One region of the Mesorhizobium sp. RCAM 06353 genome, then DNA from elsewhere that is predicted to be linked to it. Evidence: predicted binding sites of a transcription regulator. Region 1 holds the regulator's gene; each other region holds the start of a gene.
What was found. Region 1 encodes PhoB, which activates phosphate uptake and scavenging genes when phosphate is short. Its sites were predicted from a motif close to TGTCATNNANCTGTCAT; they were not measured.
Positions count from the first base shown of each region.

Region 1 (5,455 bases):
CAATCTTGCGGTCTTCACGGAAATGACGCCGCCGCCCGGAGATGCCGGCGGTCTGCTCAACGCCATCTACGGCAGCATCGTGATGACCATCATCGGCATCATCGTCGGCACACCGATCGGTGTTCTGGCCGGCACATACATGGCCGAATATGGCCGCTTCTCGAAACTCACCACCGTGGTGCGCTTCATCAACGACATCCTTCTGTCGGCGCCGTCGATCATCATCGGCCTGTTCGTCTATGAGCTGATGGTGCGGCCGATGGGGCATTTCTCGGCGATCGCCGGCGCCGTCGCGCTTGCCATCCTGGTCATCCCGGTCGTCGTGCGCACCACCGAGGACATGCTCAACCTGGTGCCCAACGCCTTGCGCGAAGCCGGCACCGCGATCGGCGCGCCGCGCTGGGTGGTCATCAAGTCAGTCGCCTACCGCGCCGCGCTGTCGGGCATTGTCACCGGCATATTGCTGGCCATCGCCCGCATCTCCGGCGAGACGGCACCCCTTCTTTTCACGGCGTTGAACAACCAGTTCTGGTCGAGCAATCTCAACGCGCCAATGGCCAGCCTGCCTGTGACCATCTTCCAGTTCGCTCTCAGCCCTTACGAGGAATGGCAGCAACTGGCCTGGACTGGTGCACTCATCATCACATTGACGGTTCTCGCGCTCAGCATCTTTGCGCGCAGCTTGACCGGACGCAGAGAGGACAAATGAGCCAGATGTTGTCTCCAGACATGACGATCGCCGCCGAGGCAGCCGCCAAGGTAAAGATCGAGGTCAAGAACCTCAACTTCTATTATGGCCAGTCGAAGGCGCTGAAGGATATCACGCTGTCGCTGCCCGAGCGCAGCGTCACCGCCTTCATCGGACCGTCGGGGTGCGGAAAGTCGACGCTGCTGCGCGTCTTCAACCGCATCTATGAACTCTATCCCAAGCAGACCGCCGAGGGCCAGGTGCTGCTCGACGGCAAGAACGTTCTCGACCGTTCGCAGGATCTCAACCTGCTGCGCACCAAGATCGGCATGGTGTTCCAGAAGCCGACGCCGTTCCCGATGTCGATCTATGAGAATATCGCCTTCGGCGTCAGGCTCTATGAGAAGATCAGCAAGGCCGAGATGGACGGCCGCGTCGAGCAGGCGCTGAAGCGCGCAGCCCTGTGGAACGAGGTCAAGGACAAGCTCAATGCCAGCGGCCTCAGCCTGTCAGGCGGCCAGCAGCAGCGGCTGTGCATCGCCCGCACGGTGGCGGTGAAGCCGGAAGTCATCCTGCTCGACGAGCCGGCCTCGGCGCTCGATCCGCTGTCGACCGCCAAGATCGAGGAGCTGATCGACGAGCTGCAGGCCGACTACACGATCGTCATCGTCACCCACAATATGCAGCAGGCGGCGCGCGTCTCGAAGCAGACCGCCTTCATGTATCTGGGCGAACTGGTCGAGTTCGACAAAACCGAGAAGATATTCACGTCGCCTCGCGAGAAGCGCACGCAAGACTACATCACCGGCCGCTTCGGCTGATCGCACGCATACGAGGACCAGGATCATGGCCGAACACACAGTCGCAGCCTTCGATGAGGATCTCGGACAGATCAGCAGGCTGATCAGCGACATGGGCGACCTCGCCGGCTCGATGGTCGGCGGCGCCACCAAGGCGCTGCTGAATTCCGACAACGCGCTGGCACAGCGTGTGGTCTCCGACGATGCCATCATGGACGCGCGCCAGCGCGAACTCGACGACCGCGCCATCACGCTGATCGCCAAGCGCCAGCCGATGGCCGATGATCTGCGCCATGTCGTCGGCTCGATCCGCATGGCCGGCGACCTCGAGCGCATTGGCGACCTTGCCAAGAACATCGCCAAGCGCGTCGGCACCGTCGGTCTCAGCGCCACGCCGCGCGACCTGTCGCACTCCATCGACGCCATGGCGCAGCTGGTGCTGATCCAGGTGCAGGGCGTGATCGAAGAGTATGCGGCGCGCGATGCCGCGGCACTGGCGAAGCTGCGCGCCGACGACGAACGCATCGACGTCAAATACACCTCCGTCTTCCGCGAACTGCTGACTTACATGATGGAAGATCCGCGCAACATCACGGCGTGCACGCATCTGTTGTTCTGCGCCAAGAATCTCGAACGCATCGGCGACCACGTGACCAACATCGCCGAAAACGCCTACTATGTCCTGACCGGCACGCAGTTGCCCGCCAATCGTCCCAAGCAGGATGAGACGGCGATGTCGGCGCCCGCGGCCTGACGCAAGAGGTGACCAATCAATGATCGCGCCACGCATTATGGTGGTGGAGGATGAGGAGCCGCTGGGGGTGCTGCTCCGTTACAATCTTGAATCCGAAGGCTACCAGGTGGAGGTGGTGCCGCGCGGCGACGAGGCTGAAATCCGCCTGCAGGAGAACGTGCCCGACCTTCTGGTGCTCGACTGGATGGTGCCGGCGGTGTCCGGCATCGAACTCTGTCGGCGCCTGCGGATGCGGCCCGAGACCGAGCGGCTGCCGATCATCATGCTGACCGCGCGGGGCGAAGAAAGCGACCGCGTACGTGGGCTCTCGACCGGCGCCGACGACTATCTGGTCAAGCCGTTCTCGACGCCGGAATTCATGGCTCGCGTCAAGGCGCTGCTGCGCCGCGCCAAGCCGGAAGTTCTGTCAAGCGTGCTCAAGGTCGGCGATATCGTGCTCGACCGTGAATCGCACCGGGTCTATCGCAAGAAGAGCGAGATCCGGCTCGGCCCGACCGAGTTCCGCCTGCTTGAATTCATGATGCGCCATCCCGGCCGCGTGTTCTCGCGCAGCCAGCTGCTCGACAATGTCTGGGGCGAGACGATCTATATCGACGAGCGCACGGTGGACGTGCATGTCGGCCGGCTGCGCAAGGCGGTCAACAATGGCCGCATGCCGGACGTTATCCGCACCATTCGTGGGGCGGGCTACGCGATCCGCGAGGATTGAGCGCGACCTGATTCAGGCTACGTTTTTCTTTGCGGCAAGGCCTGATTTCGCCTGCACGCCTGGCGCGAAAATCTCCTGGTCGACGAAGGTCAATGCGCGCATGGCGCAGCCTTCGCGGATGAGGGGAAGTTCGTTCGGTTCGGTGTCGAAGGAAATCGATTTCGAGTGTTGGCCGCCGGCGGTCTGGGCGATGGCCTCGCGCAATGCCGGCTCGATCAGGTCGAAGGCGGCGGCGCTGACGCCGACCATGGCGACGGGTGCGGGATCGATCAGAGCGAACAGGCTGCCGAGGCCGTAGCCCAGTGCCTCGCCGGCTTTGCGGTAGGCTTCGCGCTCGGGTCCGTCTCGTTCGCGTGCCGTGGCGGCGAGCGCCCGCATCTGCGCGTCGCTGACATCGGCGACCGGCTCGGTGTCCTCACTGAGTTGCCTGGCGTTACGCCAGATGGCGTAGTTGCCGGCATAGGCCTCGACGCAGCCGCGGCGTCCGCAGCGGCAGAGCGCGCCGCCGGGCCGATGGATCATGTGGCCGAACTCGCCGCCCGAGGAATGGGTGCCGGTGAACAGCTCGCCCTTCAGCACCAGGCCCATGCCGATGCCGTGCGACAGAAGGATGGCGATGAAGTCGTCGCGGTAGCGCTCGGGATCGCGCCAGCGCAGCGCCACCGCCATCATGTTGCAGTCGTTTTCCATGGTGGCGGGGATGCCGAACTCGGCCTCGAGTATGTCGGCGAAGGCGATGTTGGTCTGCGGCGTGATCGGCGACCAGAGCATCGCCCGGGCCGCGGTGTCGGTGATGCCCTGGATCGCCAGCGCGATGCGGGCGACGCTGCGCACGTCGATATCGGGATCCTCGAGGCGCCGCCGCACGATGGCGACGCATTCGCCGATCAGCGCTTCGCGCGACATGGTCAGCGTGTCCAGCCGGCGCTGTTCTTCCGATACGACCTGGCCGGCATAGTCGATGACGGCGACGGAGAGGAAATTCAGCGACAGCACCACGGTCATGACAGCCGCGGCCTCGGGGTTCAGGCCGAGGCCGACCTGCGGCCGGCCGCGTTTGAGCGCGCCGGCCTCGCTCGGCTTGCCTTCGGCCAGGATGCCTTCGCCGATCAGGTCGGAAGAGATCGCCGATATGGTCGAGTGGCTGAGGCCGGTGGTCGCGGCAATCTCGGTGCGCGACGGCCGACCGGCCCGGCGCACGGCCGCAATCACCATGGCGCGGTTGCGCCGGCGCAGATCGTCGTGGCGGATTCCGACCGACATGTTTTCCCACATCCTCCCGGTCGCCGCGGTTCCTCCGGCCCCTCGAACGCTGCCAGCGACACGGTCAAATACTGGCAGAAGCGGCCCGCCCTGTCATTTATTTATTCCGAGGCTCGAAAAAAATTCGCGAGGACATCAAAATCCATCAGAATCGTTGTTGACAGCGTTCCGGTGTTGCATCAGTGTTTTTTCGAGGCTCGAAAAAATAGAGCCTTTGTGCCGGCCTTAGGGCCAGTTTGGTCGCGCCATACGCGGCGCAGGGAGGAATATCATGAAGAGATTCACAGCCGCCATCCTGGCGGGTGTCGCCATGTCGCTGACGCTCGTGTCGGTCGCGCAGGCGAAGGACAAGGTCATCGGCGTTTCGTGGTCCAACTTCCAGGAAGAGCGCTGGAAGACCGACGAAGCCGCGATGAAGAAGGCGATCGAAGCCGCCGGCGACAAGTACATCTCCGCCGATGCGCAGTCCAACCCCGGCAAGCAGCTTACCGATGTCGAAAGCCTGATTTCGCAGGGCGCCAATTCGCTGATCATCCTGGCGCAGGACGCCTCGGCCATCGGTCCGGCCGTGCAGAAGGCGCTGGACGAAGGTATTCCGGTCGTCGGCTATGACCGCCTGATCGAGAACAAGGACGTCTTCTATCTGACCTTCGACAACAAGGAAGTCGGGCGCTTGCAGGCGGCTGCGGTGTTCAAGGCCAAGCCGGAAGGCAACTATGTCTTCATCAAGGGCTCGGGTGCCGATCCGAATGCCGATTTCCTGTTCTCGGGCTCGATGGAAGTGCTCAAGGCGGCCATCGACAGCGGCAAGATCAAGAATGTCGGCGAGGCCTATACGGACGGCTGGCTGCCCGCCAACGCTCAGAAGAACATGGAGCAGTTCCTGACCGCCAACGACAACAAGGTCGATGCCGTGGTCGCGGCCAATGACGGCACCGCCGGCGGCGTCGTCGCGGCGCTGACGGCGCAGGGTTTGGCTGGTACCGTGCCGGTCTCGGGCCAGGACGGCGATCATGCCGCGCTGAACCGCATCGCTCTCGGCACGCAGACCGTATCGGTGTGGAAGGACGCGCGCGAACTCGGCAAGAATGCCGCCGAGATCGCCTCGCAGCTGGCCGACGGCAAGAAGATGACCGACATCGCTGGCGTCAAAGACTTCACGACGCCTGGCGGCAACACCGTCAAGTCACTGTTCCTGACCCCGGTGGCTATCACCAAGGACAATCTCAACGTCGTCATCG
Region 1 covers NZ_CM185031.1:1,949,208-1,954,662, forward strand. The annotation lists gene pstA (phosphate ABC transporter permease PstA) at 1-709, shown strand, start outside; gene pstB (phosphate ABC transporter ATP-binding protein PstB) at 706-1,509, shown strand; gene phoU (phosphate signaling complex protein PhoU) at 1,535-2,242, shown strand; gene phoB (phosphate regulon transcriptional regulator PhoB) at 2,262-2,951, shown strand; gene AC56QX_RS09195 (ROK family protein) at 2,964-4,214, opposite strand; gene xylF (D-xylose ABC transporter substrate-binding protein) at 4,486-5,455, shown strand, end outside.

Region 2 (5,455 bases), 1.7 Mb from region 1:
GCTGAGCGCCATCAAGCCTCGGACACCAGCCCCTCGAGAAGCGCCAAACCTTCCGGCCAGTCGCCCAGGCCGCTGTCGGCATTGATGTGGCCGAACGGACCGATGACGACCAAACGGCTGCCCCATTGCCTCGCCCGCGCCTGCGCATACTCCTGCGAGCCATAGGGGTCGTCGGTGCTGGTCACCACCAGCGAGGCAAAGCGCAGCCGGCCCTGCGGAATTTTGGCAAAGGCCATGCCGTATCCAGGAAAGACCGTTGACGCCGGATCGGGCACGCCTACCAGCAAGGCCGCCTTCACCGCCCGTCGCGAGATCTTCTGCCAGTGCGCGATCAGCAGGCAGGACAGGCTGTGCGCGATAAGTACCGGCGGCTCCGGTGCCGCGATCACCGCACCCTCCAGGGCCGCCAGCCAGTCGGTGAAATCGGGCAGGTCCCAGCTTGACGGCTGGAAGCGCCGCATCGCCGGATTGGCGCTTTCCCAGCGCGATTGCCAATGGCCCGGACCCGAACCGCCGCTTCCCGGCAGGATGATGAAATGCGTCATGTCGCCTTGCTCCTATCGATTGGAGGTGCATGGTGGTGTCTTGCGCCGGCAACAGGAATGGGAAACCATCGGAAAAATCACGTTGTTGCCGATGGATTCAAGGTGCCCATGAAGACCAACGATGAGCGCGCGCCGCTCGATCCGACCGACATCGCCATCATCGAGGCCATGCAGGAGAACGGCCGCATCGGCATGTCGGAGCTTGGCCGGCGGGTCGGCCTGTCGCAGCCGGCGACGTCCGAGCGGGTCAAGCGGCTGGAAGAGCGCGGCATCATCGCCGGCTACACCGCGGTGATCGATCCGGCGGCCCTCGGCCTCGGCATGATGGCCATCATCCGCGTGCGCACCACGCATGAGCACATCCGCCCCTGCCTGAAGCAGTTCACCGAAATGCCTGAGATCACCGAGGTGCACCGGCTGACCGGCGAGGATTGCTTCATCCTGAAAGTGGTCGTGCCCTCGCCCGCCCACCTTGAAACCATCGTCGACGCCGTGGCGCGCCATGGTGCGGTCACCACGGCGCTGGTGCTGCGCAGCGAGACGCCGAAGCCGATCGGCCGCGCGCTGATCCGGCGATCAGGCGGTTAACGGCTCAAGCCTAGCGGCTGAGATCGAGCGCCGCACTCAGGTCGCCCATCGGCGGCTGGTCGTTGTTGCGCAGCGCCTTGTCGCGGGCGACGATGCCGGTCAGCACCGGCAAATCGTAGCGCGCGGTGATGAAGCGCAGGATCGACGTCGTGTCGTATTGCGTGTGGTCGACCGTGCCCATCTTCGCATAGGGCGAGATGATGAAGGCCGGGATGCGGTTGCCCGGGCCCCAGCGGTCGGCCTTGGGCGGCGCGACATGGTCCCAGAAGCCGCCATTCTCGTCATAGGTGACGACGACCAGCATGTGGCTCCATTGCGGGCTCTTCTCCAGATGCGCGACGAGGTCGGCCAGATGCTGGTCGCCGCTTGCCACGTCAGTATAGCCGCCATGTTCGTTGAGGTTGCCTTGCGGCTTGTAGAAGCTGACGGCCGGCAGCTTGCCGTCGTCGATCGCCTTGATGAACTCGGTGCCGTCCAGGCCGCCATCCCTGAGATGCTCGGTCCGCGCCGCGGTGCCGGGCGCATAGGCAGCGAAATAGTTGAACGGCTGGTGATGGAACTGGAAGTTCGGCACCGGCGTGGCGTTCTTGCCGTCGAGCGTCGCCTGCCAGGCGCCGGCATACCAGGCCCAGTCGATGCCTTTGAGCGACAGCAGGTCGCCGATGGTGATGTCGTGCTGCGGCGGCAGCGTCGTCGGCTGCGCCGGGTCGGCAAGCGCCTTGTCGCCGCCTTCAACCGGCTTGTTGGCGCTCGGCTGATAGGGCGGCTGCATGGTGTTGACGGCATAGAAGTCGGGCGTGATGGCGCCGTCATTGACGAATTTCGGCGCGCCACCAAGTGCGGAGGCGGGCGAATTGTCGGCCACCTTCAGCGTCTTGCCATCAGCCTCGACGACGGCGATCTGCCCCTTCACCGGGCTGGTGTCGGCGTTGGGATAGACCGGCGCGCAGGCGCAGGCGAGCATGATGTGGTTGAGGAAGGAGCCGCCGAAGGCGCCCTGGAAGAAATTGTCGGCCAGCACGTATTTCTTTGCCACCGCCCACATCGGCAGGCCGGAGCCATCATAATGGCCCATCACCAGACCGCCGGAATCGGCCCAGGCGGCGAATTTGTCATTCTTCCCGCCGTCGATCTGCATCTGCTCCTGGTAGAAGCGATGCCAGAGGTCGCGTGTGATGACGGAGGTCTTCTCGTTGAAACCGCTGGCATCGTCGATGGCGAAGCTGGCATTGGCGAGATGCGCCGACTGCGCCTCGGTCACAACAGGCGTCACCCCCTTGCCGGTCAGCCCGCCCCAGGCCGGCGGCAGTTCGGCAAGCGGCTTGCCGTCGCGGTCAAGCTGACGGACCTGATCGGCCGAGAGATTGGCCAGCCCATTGGCGCCGGGGAAGCCGCCATAGAGATTATCGAAGCTGCGGTTCTCGGCATAGATGACGACGACGGTGTCGATCTTGTCGTAGCCGGGAGGAGCGGCGTTGGCCACGCCGGCGAACGATGCCAGCGCAGTGGAGGCGAGGCAAAGCGAGAGGAAAGATCTGGTCATGGTCGATTGGGTCATGGGGAAGATGCCTCGTGGCTGGCTAGAGGACGACACGCATGGGCAACGGAAATGCAGGAATGGAGCTACTTCCATGCCTTGTCACCTTTGTGACATTTGCCGACCCGTCGAACACGGTTTCGTGAACGCCGGGCTGGGTCATGAATCCGTTGCACAGGATACTTAGTTGCGGGATCGAAACCGGACTTCAGGCATGGCAACGGGACGATGGAAAAGCCGGGCGGCGGTGATCGCCGCGGCATCGGTGGTAGGCTTCGCCGCGCCCGCAAGCACGGCAGCACCGGATGGCGTCCACCCCGGCCCAATGTCGCGCGCGCAGGCCTACGCACGCGCCGAGGCGCTGACAGCGCTTGGCAAAAAAATGTTCTTCGACCCGGCGCTGTCGGCCTCGGGCAAGCAGGCCTGCTCGTCCTGCCATGATCCGCACCACGCCTTCGGCCCGGTCTCGGCCTCGGCGGTCGAAATGGGCGGCCCGAACCTCGACCAGCCGGGCGTGCGCGCCGTGCCGTCGTTGCGCTATCTCCAGGCGGCGCCTGCCTTCACCGAACATTTCTACGATTCCGAAGACGAGGGCGACGAGAGCGTCGACAATGGCCCGACCGGCGGCCTGACCTGGGACGGCCGCGCCGACCATGGCAAGGACCAGGCGAAAATACCCCTGCTCTCGCCCTTCGAGATGGCCAACAAGGATGAGGCCGCCGTCGCCGCCGCCTTGCGCAAATCAGCCTATGCCGACGCGTTCAAGGCCGCCTTCGGCGCCGACGTGTTCGACCACCCCGGCGACGCCTTCGACGCCGCCGCCGAGGCGCTCGGCACCTTCGAGCAGAGTGCCGCCGACTTCTATCCCTATTCCAGCCGCTACGATGCCTTCCTTGCCGGCAAGGCTGAGCTCACGGCACAGGAAATGCGCGGCCGCGCGCTGTTCGAGGACGAGACCAAGGGCAATTGCGCCAGCTGTCATCTCAGCGAACCGGCCAATGACGGCGAGCCGCCGCAATTCACCGATTTCGGCCTGATCGCCATCGCCGTGCCGCGCAATGCCGCCATCCCTGCCAATGCCGATCCGGCGTATGTCGATCTCGGCCTGTGCGGCCCGCTGCGTACCGATTACAAGGGACGGACCGAATATTGCGGCCTGTTCAAGACGCCGACCCTGCGCAACGTCGCGCTGCGCAAGAGCTTTTTCCACAATGGCGCCTTCCACACGCTGCGCGACGCGGTCGCCTTCTACGCCAGCCGCGACACCGATCCCGGCCATTGGTACCCCAAAAATGCCGACGGCACGGTCAGGAAATACGACGATCTGCCAAAGGCTTACTGGCCGAACTTGAATCAGGATCCGCCCTTCAGCGGCAAAAAGCCCGGCGACAGGCCGGCGCTGAACGATACAGAGATCGATGACATCGTCGCCTTTCTCGGCACGCTCACCGACGCCGACCAGCAGGCAGCGCCAGCGAACTGAACCGCCTTGCCCGTTTGGCCTGCCTGCCGGCGAAAGAAAGGTTCTGGATTTGCCGGATTTGACGCGCCCGCAACGCTTGGGACCGGTAAAGAAGGACATATCCCATTAGCGCTTCCTAAACCGCTTTCCGGTAATCCTCGTCACTCCATGGTGGGGCGCTGATGAACGCATTCAGGCGAGCGGCCGGATTTGTTGTGATCCTGTTGACCGGCGCGGCGACGCTGGCGGCGTTGCACATCGATGCCCAGCGAAACTTCGCGCTGGCCAAGGAGCGCTATCTCGAGAATTCCCAGGCAGCTTCCAGAGCGACGGCCAAGACCGTCGAGGACGCCTTGCGGGCCGTCTATGAAAATGTCCGGACCTTGACCTATCTGCCCAGCGTCCAAAACCTCGACCGGCATGGCACCAATCTGGGCGACGAAGGCCGCGCGACAATCCAGCAGATCTACAACAACCTCGCCAACAACGTCTCGATTTCCGAGGTCTACTTCCTGCCGCTGGATTTCGATCCGGACCGCTTCGATGCCGAAACCGGCAAGCTCGAGGAGCCGATCCTTCAGTTCGACCAGCTGATCGTGAATGCCAAGGCGAGATCCGATGCCGCCGGCGGCGCCAAGCACGCGAAGCTGGACGAAAATGCGCTGACCCGCCCCCCGGAGGAGGTCGAAACCTATGAATACCATGAGCTGGCAAAGCAGCTTGCCTGGCTGAAGGCCAACTATCCGAATTCGAGCGCCATCGACGGGCTCAACGTGCCGATCATCGGCACCAAGGAGCTCATCACCTGCGACAACACCGATTTCATCCATACCGGCAATGACGCGGACCGCTCCGGCTTCATCCTCTCCGTCCCGGTGTTCGGCCAGGACGGCGGCCTGCGCGGCTCCGTCTCGGCGATCATGCTCACCTCGGCGCTGCGCAAACTGTTGCCGAGCACCGACTACGTCATCGTCAATTCGGGCTACGGCTTTGAATCCGACCAGCACAAGATGTCGACGGCGCTGGCGGCCGATTCCCGTGCCTTCACGGCGGCCGACCCCAATCTGATCTATTCAGAAGTCATCCCGCTCTCGCTCAACGACCCCAGAAGCGCATGGCGTCTTTGGGCTGGTTTTCCCAACAGCCGGTTCGACGCCAACATGGACGCCCAGTCCGTGCGGGAATTCGAGCTGGCCGGCTATGCGGCGGTCGCTGTGGTCACGCTGCTGGCGCTCGCCTGCTGGTATGCGATCGGGCGCGCGATGATGATGCAGGCGAATGCCGCCGAGACGTTGGAACTGCGGGTCGAGGAACGAACCGCCG
Region 2 covers NZ_CM185031.1:3,638,666-3,644,120, reverse strand. The annotation lists gene AC56QX_RS17565 (DUF922 domain-containing Zn-dependent protease) at 1-5, shown strand, start outside; gene AC56QX_RS17560 (RBBP9/YdeN family alpha/beta hydrolase) at 12-545, opposite strand; gene AC56QX_RS17555 (Lrp/AsnC family transcriptional regulator) at 654-1,133, shown strand; gene AC56QX_RS17550 (acid phosphatase) at 1,144-2,676, opposite strand; gene AC56QX_RS17545 (cytochrome-c peroxidase) at 2,885-4,153, shown strand; gene AC56QX_RS17540 (putative bifunctional diguanylate cyclase/phosphodiesterase) at 4,315-5,455, shown strand, end outside.
Region 2: the regulator PhoB is predicted to act here: its motif matches at 2,771-2,787, upstream of AC56QX_RS17550 (acid phosphatase).

Region 3 (5,455 bases), 2.7 Mb from region 1:
CCGCGCGCCGCGCCTTCCGTGTCGATGCCATAGACGCCGTCCGGCAGGTCGAAATCATTGGCGCCGTCGGTCGCCACCCACAGCCGCCCGGCCGGGTCGAAGGTGATGTTGTCGGGGCAGACGAACCAGCCATTGTCCGACGTATCGGGATGGAAGGTGGCGCCGACTTTCGCGTCCTTGGGATTGCCGCAGAGCACGAACAGGTCCCAGGCATATTTGTCTGATGTGTGATCGGCGTCGGTGCCGCGGCCGCCGGGCGGGATCAGCTCGACGATGTGGCCCCAGAGGTTTTCCGGCCGCGTGTTGGCGGGATTGACCTTGGATTCGTCGCGCTTCTTGTTCTTGGTCATGACGGCGTAGACGCGGCCGGTGACCGGATTGGTCTCGATGTCCTCCGGCCGGTCCATCGGGGTCGCGCCAAGCGCATCCGCAGCAAGGCGCGTCTTCAACAGCACTTCGGCCTGGTCGGCAAAGCCGTTCTCGGCGGTGAGCTTGCCCTGGCCGTGAACCAGCGGCAGCCATGTCATCGAGCCATCGGCGTCGTAACGGGCGACCGAGAGCACGCCATCGTCCAGGAGACCATTACTGGAAGCCGGATTCGCCTTGTCGTAGGCCTTGTTCGAGACGTAGCGGTACATGTATTCGAAATAGTCGTCGTCGCCCATGTAGACGACGATGCGGCCGTCCTTGTTGAGGACGACTGTCGAGGCCTCATGCGACATGCGGCCAAGGGCGGTGCGCTTCACCGGCTTGGATTGCGGATCATAAGGGTCGATCTCGACGACCCAGTCGAAGCGGTTCGGCTCGTTCGGCTCCTTGTCGATGTTGAAGCGGTCATGGAAACGGCCACGGCCATAGATGTCGGAGCCGTCGAAGCCGTAGCGGTCGAGAATGTCCACGGTCGGCGCCTTTTTCGGGTCGCCGCCGAACAGGTCGGAAACGCCTTCCTCGCAGGTCAGCACGGTGCCCCATGGGGTAAAACCGCCGCTGCAATTGTAGCTGGTGCCGAGCACATTTGCGCCGGTCGCGTCAGTGGATGTCTTGAGCAGCGCATGGCCGGCCACCGGTCCGGAAACCGTCATTTCGGTGTTGGCGGTGATGCGGCGGTTCAGCGGGCTGTCCTCGACCGTTTGCCACTTGCCGTCCTTGAACATGATTTCGACGATCGAATGACCCATCGCCGCCAGGCCGAGATCGACCTGTTCCTTGCTCATCGTCTTGCCGGCGTCGTCCTCGGTCATGCCGGGAAACATCACATTGGGCGAGATGTATTCGTTGTTGACGCAAAGCAGGCCGTGGTCCGAGTTCACCGAACCCTTGGGCAGCGGCAGGAAGGCGATGTAATCGCAGTTGTAGCCGAAGCGCTTTTCCTGTTCGGCGGCTGGAACCGTGTTGCCGTCGAAGGCCGGCAGGCCGGCGACAAGCGGATCGCCCCAGCGCGCGACAACAGTTGTTTCATACCCTTCCGCGGCGGCGTGAGTCTTGTCATAGACGCGCTTCAGTTCGGGAAAGCCGAGCGTGGAAGGCGCTGCAGCCGCATGTGTCTCGCCGGCAAACAGCGAGCCGACAAAACTGCCGCCGGCGATCAGGGCGCCGGAAGCAAGGCTGCCTTTCAGGAGGGTCCGGCGCGACACGCGCTCGGCGATGATGTCGCGAATGACAGGGGAGGATGAAGACGGGAAGTCGGCCATGTGTCTGCCTCTCGATGTGGATGGGTGACGGCGCACCGCTGCCCTATCCAGCTTCGGCAACATCCAGATGACATGAGAAGGCGGACACGGCTTGCGGGCGGTACGGGGGCCGGCGCCGTCGCCGAGGAAAGGCTTACTGATTGCTTCCCTTGGTGCAGGTCGAGGCGGTGAAGGCGCCGTCGGGCTGCTTCATGATGATGTCGAAGGAGGGCGGGCTCTGGCCATCCAGCGTTGCCTGGGTCATCGACAGCGCATTGCCGCCGGCGGTGTAGCCGCCAAGCGGCCCCAGCCAGGAGATCACGCCGTTTGCGTCCATCTGGTAATTATAGCCCTGTTGGACGGTGCCGAAGGTGACGGGGCCTGTGTAGACATTTCCCTTGATGGTGATGTCGCCGAGGTTGATGAACATGCCGAGCAGGTAGACTTCGCAGTGATAGGTGCCATCGGGCATCTTGCCGTCACTGAAGTCGGCCCTTGCTGCCCCGGTCGCTGTCGCCAGAAACACTATGCCGATAAAAATGCGTGAAATCAGGGATGCCATGACGTTGCTCGGTTGAGGAGCAAGCTTGCCCTATTTTTGCGCCGCGTCGCAACATTTGTCGTCCTCGACCCGGGCATTCAGGTCAAAATCTAGGCATTTGATGAAATTGGGCGAAAATTAGGCAGATGCCCTGTACGCTGCGCAAATTTGCCTCAACCAATTGTTAACCGGCTTTCCTGCATTTGCCCAAACTAATATTACAACCATCTGATAACATTAGGATATTCTTCTTTTCCTAACGTCGTCCCAGCAGTTGGCATGGGGGTTGCATTGAAGTGTTGCGGTGCAATCAACCAGCTTGGGAGTCTTCGGTATGAGGGGTAGTTTCTCTACAATAACAAAAATGTTTTCGGCAAGCGTGGTCGCCGCCGGCCTGTTGATGTCGGCACCCGCCAAGGCGGCTGAGGACACGATCAAGGTTGGCATTCTGCATTCGCTGTCGGGGACCATGGCGATTTCGGAGACGACGCTGAAGGACGCCATGCTGATGCTTATCGAGCAGCAGAACGCCAAGGGCGGCCTGCTCGGCAAGAAGCTCGAAGCCGTCGTCGTCGATCCGGCTTCCAACTGGCCGCTGTTCGCCGAAAAGGCACGCGAGCTGATTTCGAAGGACAAGGTCGCGGCTGTGTTCGGCTGCTGGACCTCGGTGTCGCGTAAGTCGGTACTGCCGGTGTTCTCCGAACTCGACAACATCCTGTTCTATCCCGTCCAGTATGAGGGCGAGGAAAGCGAGCGCAACGTGTTCTATACCGGTGCGGCTCCGAACCAGCAGGCCATTCCGGCCGTTGATTATCTGATGAGCGCGGATGGTGGCTCGGTGAAGCGCTGGGTGCTTGAAGGCACCGACTACGTCTATCCGCGCACCACCAACAAGATCCTCGAAGCCTATCTGAAGTCCAAGGGCGTCGCGGCCGAAGACATCATGACCAACTACACGCCGTTCGGCTTTTCTGATTGGCAGACCGAAGTTTCGGCGATCAAGAAGTTCGGTTCGGCCGGCAAGAAGACCGCCGTTGTCTCGACCGTCAACGGCGACGCCAACGTGCCGTTCTACAAGGAACTCGGCAACCAGGGCATCAAGGCCGAGGACATCCCGGTCATGGCATTCTCGGTCGGCGAGGAAGAACTTGCCGGTCTCGACACCAAGCCGCTGGTCGGCCATCTCGCCGCCTGGAACTATTTCGAGAGCGTCAGCACGCCTGAGAACAAGAAGTTCATCGCCGACTGGCACAAGTTCATCAAGAACAACAAGCGCACCACCAACGACCCGATGGAAGCCCACTATATCGGCTTCAACATGTGGGTGAAGGCGGTCCAGAAGGCCGGCACCACCGATCCGGACAAGGTCATCGATGCCATGATCGGCGTTTCGGTGCCGAACCTGACCGGCGGCTATTCGACGATGATGCCGAACCATCACATCACCAAGCCGGTTTTGATCGGCGAAATCCAGGCCAATGGCCAGTTCGAAACGGTTTCGAAGACACCGGGTCTGGTCATGGGCGACGAATGGTCCGACTACCTGCCCGACTCCAAGGACCTGATTTCCGATTGGCGCGCGCCGCTCAACTGCGGCAACTTCAACGTCAAAACCGGCAAGTGCGGCGGCAAAGGCACGAACTGATCCTCCCGGGCTGGACCTCCGGGTCCATGCCCACGACCGCGCGCGTCCGGACGGTTTCCTCCACTGTCCGGACGCCCACTCAACCTTCAAGGGTCACCAAGAGCCGATGAAGATTTTCCACGCGATGGGCCTGGCGCTTTTGTTCCTGTTGACGACGCTGTCGTCTTCGGGCGCTGCGGGAGCCGATCTGCGTGCCATCATCGCCAAGTTCGCGACAGTAACCGACTTTTCCGAGACGGGAGCCGTCGTTCAAGAGTTGACAGCCACGGGCGACCCGGCTGTCGAACGCCCGCTTGCTGCATTGGCGGACGGCAATCTTTACTTTCGCACGGCCGACTCGATGGTGTTTGTCGGCGAGGAAGGCGACGAAAACGTCAAGCTTTTCGATCCGCTGAGCGGCGAGGCAGCAGGAGAGGCCTCCGCGGACGACATCACCAAGATCAGCGTCAACAACACGTTGCGCCGCGCCATCCGTGATGCATTGGGCACGTTGACGCTTGGTTCCAAGGATCCGGCTGTGCGCATCGCCGCAGCCGACACCATGTTCAAGACACCCGATGCTGCCAACATCGAGCCGCTCGACGCGGCGATCGCCAGTGAAAGCGTGGCGAGCGTCAAGGCTTTGCTGGAGCAGGCGCGTGCCGCATCCATACTGGTTTCAGACAAGCCCGATGCGGACAAGCTGGCGGCCATTGCGCTGATTGGCGCGCGAGGCGACCGTGACGCGGTTTCGCTTCTCACCTCCGTCGAGGCCAATGCCTCGGGAGAAGTCAAAGAAGCGGCGACGGCCGCGATCGCCAACATCAATTCGACGCTGGCTTTCTGGGATGCCGGCCAGAACATCTGGTACGGCATTTCGCTGGGCTCGGTGCTGCTGCTCGCCGCGATCGGGCTCGCCATCACCTTCGGCGTCATGGGCGTCATCAACATGGCGCATGGCGAGATGGTCATGCTCGGCGCCTACACCACCTTCGTTGTCCAGCAGGTGATCCGCACGTCCTTTCCCGGCCTGTTCGACTGGTCACTGGTGATCGCGCTGCCGCTTGCCTTCCTTGTCTCAGCTCTGGTTGGCCTGATCATCGAGCGCGGCGTCATCCGCTTCCTCTACGGCCGGCCGCTGGAGACACTGCTGGCGACCTGGGGCGTGTCGCTGATCCTGCAGCAGGCGGTACGCTCGATCTTCGGGCCGACCAACCAGGAGGTCGGCAACCCCTCCTGGATGTCAGGGTCTTTCAACGTTGGTCAGCTCGCCATCACCTGGAACCGTTTGTGGATCCTGGTCTTCGCGCTCACCGTCTTCGGCCTGCTGCTCTACGTCATGAAGCGCACGCCCTGGGGCTTGCAGATGCGTGCCGTCACCGCCAACAGGCGCATGGCCGCGTCCATGGGCATCAGGACACCGTGGGTCGACGCGCTGACCTTCGCGCTCGGATCCGGCATTGCCGGTATTGCCGGTGTGGCGCTCAGCCAGATCGACAATGTCTCGCCCAATCTCGGCCGCGGCTACATCATCGACAGCTTCATGGTCGTGGTCTTCGGTGGTGTCGGCAATCTCTGGGGCACGCTGGTCGGCGCCTTCTCGCTCGGCATCGTCAACAA
Region 3 covers NZ_CM185031.1:4,638,540-4,643,994, forward strand. The annotation lists gene AC56QX_RS22280 (PhoX family protein) at 1-1,691, opposite strand, end outside; gene AC56QX_RS22285 (hypothetical protein) at 1,825-2,232, opposite strand; gene urtA (urea ABC transporter substrate-binding protein) at 2,576-3,856, shown strand; gene urtB (urea ABC transporter permease subunit UrtB) at 3,963-5,455, shown strand, end outside.
Region 3: the regulator PhoB is predicted to act here: its motif matches at 1,748-1,764, upstream of AC56QX_RS22280 (PhoX family protein).

Region 4 (5,455 bases), 1.0 Mb from region 1:
CGGCGGCGCCAACTTCAACAATCTCTTGAAGGACTCGCGCCACGAGATCCTGCCCGATATCGACTTTGCCGCGCATGCGGCGAGCATGGGCGCGATCGCCGAGAAAGTGCCGTCGATTGCCGGATTGGAAAACGCACTGCAGAAGGCAAAGAAGAACGACCGCACCACCGTGCTGGTCATCGACACCGATCCGCTGGTTTCCACCGACGCCGGCGGCCATTGGTGGGATGTGGCGGTGCCGGAAGTGTCGGCGCGGCCGCAGGTGAACGCGGCACGCAAGGCCTATGACGAGAAGCGGCAGATGCAGACCATCGGCGATTGATGCTAAGTCAGCGCCGCCCCCTACCTCCCCCTTGTGGGGAGGTCGGACCGAAGGTCCGGGTGGGGGTCTGGCGCCGCACCCTCACCCCGCTGCTTCGCAGCGACCCTCCCCACAAGGGGGAGGGTGAACAAGAAACCGGAGTGACGACTTGAAAGCCAAACTGGGCATGTCCCCCATTGCATGGTGGAACGACGATCTTGCCGAACTCAGCGATGACGTGTCGCTGGAAGAATGCCTTCGCCAGTCGCGGTCGGCCGGCTTCACCGGCATGGAGATGGGCCGGCGTTTTCCCAACGATCCCGCTGTCATGCTGCCGATCCTCAAGGCGGCCGATGTGACGCTGTGCGGCGGCTGGTTTTCGGGCACGCTGGTCGATGAGGAGATGGGCAAGAACAAGGATCGAATCCAGCCGATGGTCGACCTGTTCAAGGCGGTCAACGCGCCTTGCATCGTCTATGGCGAGGTCGGCCGTTCGATCCAGGGCGACCGTTCGAAGCCGCTCGCCACCAAGCCGAAACTTTCTGGCGACGAGATGAAGGCCTATGCAAGGCGTCTGACCGAGTTCGGCGAATGGTGCGCCGAACAAGGCATGCCTTTGTCCTACCACCATCACATGGCGGCTGTGGTCGAGACCGAGCCGGAACTCGATGCCTTCATGCGCCATTCCGGCGAAGGCATTCCGCTGCTGCTCGATGCCGGTCATCTGGCCTTCGCCGGCGGCGATGTGCTGCGCGCCATCGACAACCACCACAAGCGCATCAGCCATGTGCATGTGAAGGATGTGCGCATGGGCGTGATCGACAAGCTCGACCGCACGAAGCAGTCCTTCCTCGACGCCGTGGCGCTCGGCGCCTTCACCGTGCCGGGCGACGGTTCGCTGGATTTCGGCGCCATCGTGCAACGCTTCGCCGACCATGGCTATGAGGGCTGGTTCGTGGTCGAGGCCGAGCAGGACCCGAAGAAGAACCCGCCACTCAAGATGGCGCAGGTCGGCCACAAGGAATTGATGCGTGTGATGACCGCCGCCGGCTACACGGTCGAGACGCAAGGCTTCCCGAATGCCTGATGCGATGGGTTCACGGCGAGCCAGGTTGCTGTAGATTGGCCCGATGAAAGATTACGAGCACCCCTTCTTCCGCCCGCTATGGCGGCGTGTCGCCGTCGTCGCGGTCTGCGTCATCTGGTCGATCATCGAATTCGCCACCGGCACGCCGTTCTGGGGCGTCATCGCGCTCGGCTTTGCCGGTTATGCCGTCTGGCAGTTTTTCTATCTCTACAAGCCGGCCGATGAGAGCAAGGCAACGGCCGAGGCCGAACCGAAGGAGTAACCCGATGTCGAAGCTGCTGGTGAAGGCCGACAAGGGCCATGGCCGCGTTGCCCATGTGACGCCGAAAAGCGCCGGCTGGACCTATGTCGGTTTCGACCTGCATCGGCTGAAGCCCGGCGAAAGCGCCTCGGGAGAGACGGAGGAGCGCGAGATCTGCCTGGTGTTCGTCACCGGCAAGGGCACCGCGAAAGCCGGCGGCAAGGATCTCGGCCTGCTCGGCGAGCGCATGTCGCCCTTCGAAGGCAAGCCGTGGTCGGTCTATGTGCCTGAGGGATCGGACTGGTCGGTGACAGCCGATACGGAGCTCGAACTCGCGGTCTGCTCGGCGCCGGGCCTCGGCGGCGAGCTGCCGGTTCGGGTAATCGGGCCGGACGATCTTGGCCAGGAGGTGCGCGGCAAGGGCACCAATACCCGCTACGTCACCAACATCCTGCCGGAGGGCAAGCCAGCCGATTCACTGCTGGTGGTCGAGGTCATCACGCCCGGCGGCCACACGTCGAGCTATCCGCCGCACAAGCACGACCAGGATAATCTGCCGGCGGAATCCTATCTCGAAGAGACCTATTACCATCGCCTCAACCCGCCGCAGGGCTTTGCCTTCCAGCGGGTCTACACCGACGCCGACAAGGATGGTCATCGCGCGCTCGACGAGGCAATGGCGATCGAGGATGGCGATGTGGTGCTGGTGCCCAAGGGTTATCATCCCTGCGCCGCCTGCCATGGCTACGACCTCTATTATCTCAACGTCATGGCCGGGCCGAAGCGGACGTGGAAATTCCACAATGCGCCCGAGCACGAATGGTTGATGAAGGCCTGACCGGTTCGAGATTCCGGCTGAACTTATTGGTCCAGCTGGGAAAAATCGTCGGCTAAGGACTTCCCGGGTCGATTTGCCTTCGAAAACCCGTCAAAGCTTCGTCAATCCGTCATGGAAATCACCTATGGCAGCGGGACCGACGAGGACTTCCCATGCGTTATGCCATCTACTTCACCCCCCGGCAGGACGAACCGCTGGCGCGGATCGCCGCCAACTGGCTGGGCCGCGACCCGTTCGGCGCGGCGACAAGGCCGGTTGAGGCCGTGGCCGATTTGTCGGCGGCGGAAGTTGCTTTCCACACCGCATCGGCGCGCCGTTATGGTTTCCACGCGACGCTGAAGGCCCCCTTCCGCCTGGCTGCCAATGAGACCGAGACCTCGCTACGCGCGGGGCTCGACCATTTTGCCGAAGCAACGCCTGTTGCGACCATCCCGCGTCTCGTTGTCAGCCAGATCGACAGCTTCTTCGCACTGGTGCCGGAAGGTCCACTGCCACCACTCAACCGCTTCGCCGACGACGTCGTACGCGATTTCGACCGCTTTCGCGCGCCGCTGACCGAGGCCGAGATCGAGCGGCGCAGCCCGGATTCGCTGAAGCCGGCCGAGTTCCGCAATCTCTGCCAATGGGGCTACCCCTATGTCTTCGAGACTTTTCGTTTCCACATGACGCTGTCCGGCCGGGCAGGGCCACAGGAAAGCCCTCGTCTGCGCGCAGCAATCGACAGCCTGTTCGCCGACGTGCTGCGGCAGCCGGTGCTGGTGGATGCGCTGACGCTGTTTGTCGAAACCGAACCCGGTGCGCCGTTCATGGTGCTTTCTCAGCACGCGCTGGGACGGCGCCCCGCCAGAAAAATCGCCTGAACCTGCTTTGCCCCGGATAATCAAGGACTGCCCGAAATGACCGCCGAGACCGTTCTTTCCAACGCCCGCATCGTGCTTGCCGACGAGATCGTCGAGGGTTCGCTGGTGCTGCGTGACGGCTTTATCGCCGGCATCGATGCAGGCTCTGGCCGGACTGGCGAGGATATGGGCGGCGACTATGTCATTCCCGGGCTGGTCGAACTGCACACCGACCATCTCGAGGGCCATTATGCGCCACGGCCGAAAGTGCGCTGGAACCCGATCGCCGCGGTGCTTGCCCATGACGCGCAGGTGGCGACGGCCGGCATCACCACCGTGCTCGATGCCTTGCGCGTCGGCATGGACGAAGACGCCGATCTGACCTCCGCCGACATCCGCAAGCTGGCCGACGCGATCGAGGACAGCGTCGCGCAGGACCGGTTGCGGGCCGATCATTTCATTCATCTGCGCTGCGAGGTTTCGGCGCCGGACTGCCTGCAGGCCTTCGCCAATTTCGATCAGGACGACCGGGTCAAGCTCGCATCGCTGATGGACCATGCGCCGGGCCAGCGCCAGTTCGTCAATCTCGAAACCTATGCCTACTACTATCAGCGCAAGCTGAAGCTGACCGACCGCGACTTCAAATTGTTCTGCGAGAAGCGGATGGCGGAATCGGCGCGCAATTCAGCGCCGAACCGGAGGGTGATCGCCGCCGCCTGCCATGAGCGAGGCATCGTGCTGGCCAGCCATGACGATGCCACGTCGGGCCATGTCGACGAGGCGATCGAGCAAGGCGTGCGGGTCGCCGAGTTCCCGACCACCGAGGAAGCCGCGCGTGCCTCGAAGGCTGCGGGCTTGGGCGTGCTGATGGGCGCCCCCAACGTCATGCGCGGCGCCTCGCATTCGGGCAATGTCTCGGCACGTACGCTGGCCAGCGACGGCCTGCTCGACATCTTGTCGTCTGACTACATTCCCTTCAGCCTGATCCAGTCCGCCTTCTTCCTCGGTGATATGGTCGAAGGCATATCGCTGCCGCAGGCAGTCGCCATGGTGTCGAAGAACCCGGCCGAAGCGGTTGGCCTCAACGACCGCGGCATCATCGAGCAGGGCCGCAGGGCCGATTTGGTGCGCGTGCGCGTCGACGACCATGTTCCGGTGGTGCGCACCGTCTGGCGGCAGGGGCGCCGGGTCGCATGATGGTGTCGGCTTTGATCGAGCGTGAATTATCCGCTGAAACGTTTCCGATCCGCCATGGCGTCTTTGTCGCCGTCGTCGGCCCAAGCGGTGCGGGCAAGGACACGGTGATCGGCTACGCCCGCGCGCTCTTCGCCGACGAAAGCCGGCTGGAGTTCGTCCGCCGCGTCATCACCCGGCCGAGCGATGCGGCAAGCGAGGATCACGACACGCTGGCCGACGCCGCTTTTGTCGAGGCCGAGGCCGACGGCGCCTTCGCCGTGTCCTGGGAGGCGCATGGCCTTCGCTATGGCTTGCCTGCCGATGTCGACTGGTCGGTCGCCAACGGCCATGTTGCCATTGCCAATGTGTCGCGCGCGATCATTCCGGTGCTGCGCGAGCGCTATGCGAATCTGGCCATTGTCGAGATCACCGCCTCGCCTGATGTGTTGGCCGAGCGGCTGGCGATGCGCGGCCGCGAGTCGCGCGGCGAAGTGCTGGCACGCCTGGCGCGCAGCGCCAATGTGACACTGACCGGCGCTGGCGTGACCTCGATCGACAATAGCGGTCCGCGCGAGGTGGCCGGCGAGCGCTTCGCCGAAATCCTGCGCAAGGCGATGGCCTTCTCCGACATGTCGGGCCTGATCTGATTTCTTAGGTCCCGAGCCGCGTCGCGTGCGGCTCGATCGGCCCAAGGCGCCGCCCCGTTGGCGCTCCACTTGCTTTCCCGACGCCTCCGGAGCGCTATGTGGTGCTGGCCACACATGTGATTCTGGACCACGCTTGCCGGGAAGCCGCCCAGAAGGTCCGGGGCGAACGACAGGACAGGAAGCCTTGATGCAGACGCTGACGCCCATCCTCTCGACGGTCACGGCTGCATTTCTCGCCTCTTTCGTCGAGGTCGTCGAAGCCTTCACCATCGTGCTTGCGGTCGGCGTGACGCGCAGTTGGCGCCCGGCACTGACGGGTGCCGCCT
Region 4 covers NZ_CM185031.1:906,409-911,863, forward strand. The annotation lists gene iolD (3D-(3,5/4)-trihydroxycyclohexane-1,2-dione acylhydrolase (decyclizing)) at 1-322, shown strand, start outside; gene iolE (myo-inosose-2 dehydratase) at 471-1,388, shown strand; gene AC56QX_RS04075 (DUF3329 domain-containing protein) at 1,432-1,650, shown strand; gene iolB (5-deoxy-glucuronate isomerase) at 1,655-2,467, shown strand; gene AC56QX_RS04085 (DUF1045 domain-containing protein) at 2,620-3,327, shown strand; gene AC56QX_RS04090 (alpha-D-ribose 1-methylphosphonate 5-triphosphate diphosphatase) at 3,364-4,503, shown strand; gene phnN (phosphonate metabolism protein/1,5-bisphosphokinase (PRPP-forming) PhnN) at 4,500-5,129, shown strand; gene AC56QX_RS04100 (COG4280 domain-containing protein) at 5,317-5,455, shown strand, end outside.
Region 4: the regulator PhoB is predicted to act here: its motif matches at 2,564-2,580, upstream of AC56QX_RS04085 (DUF1045 domain-containing protein).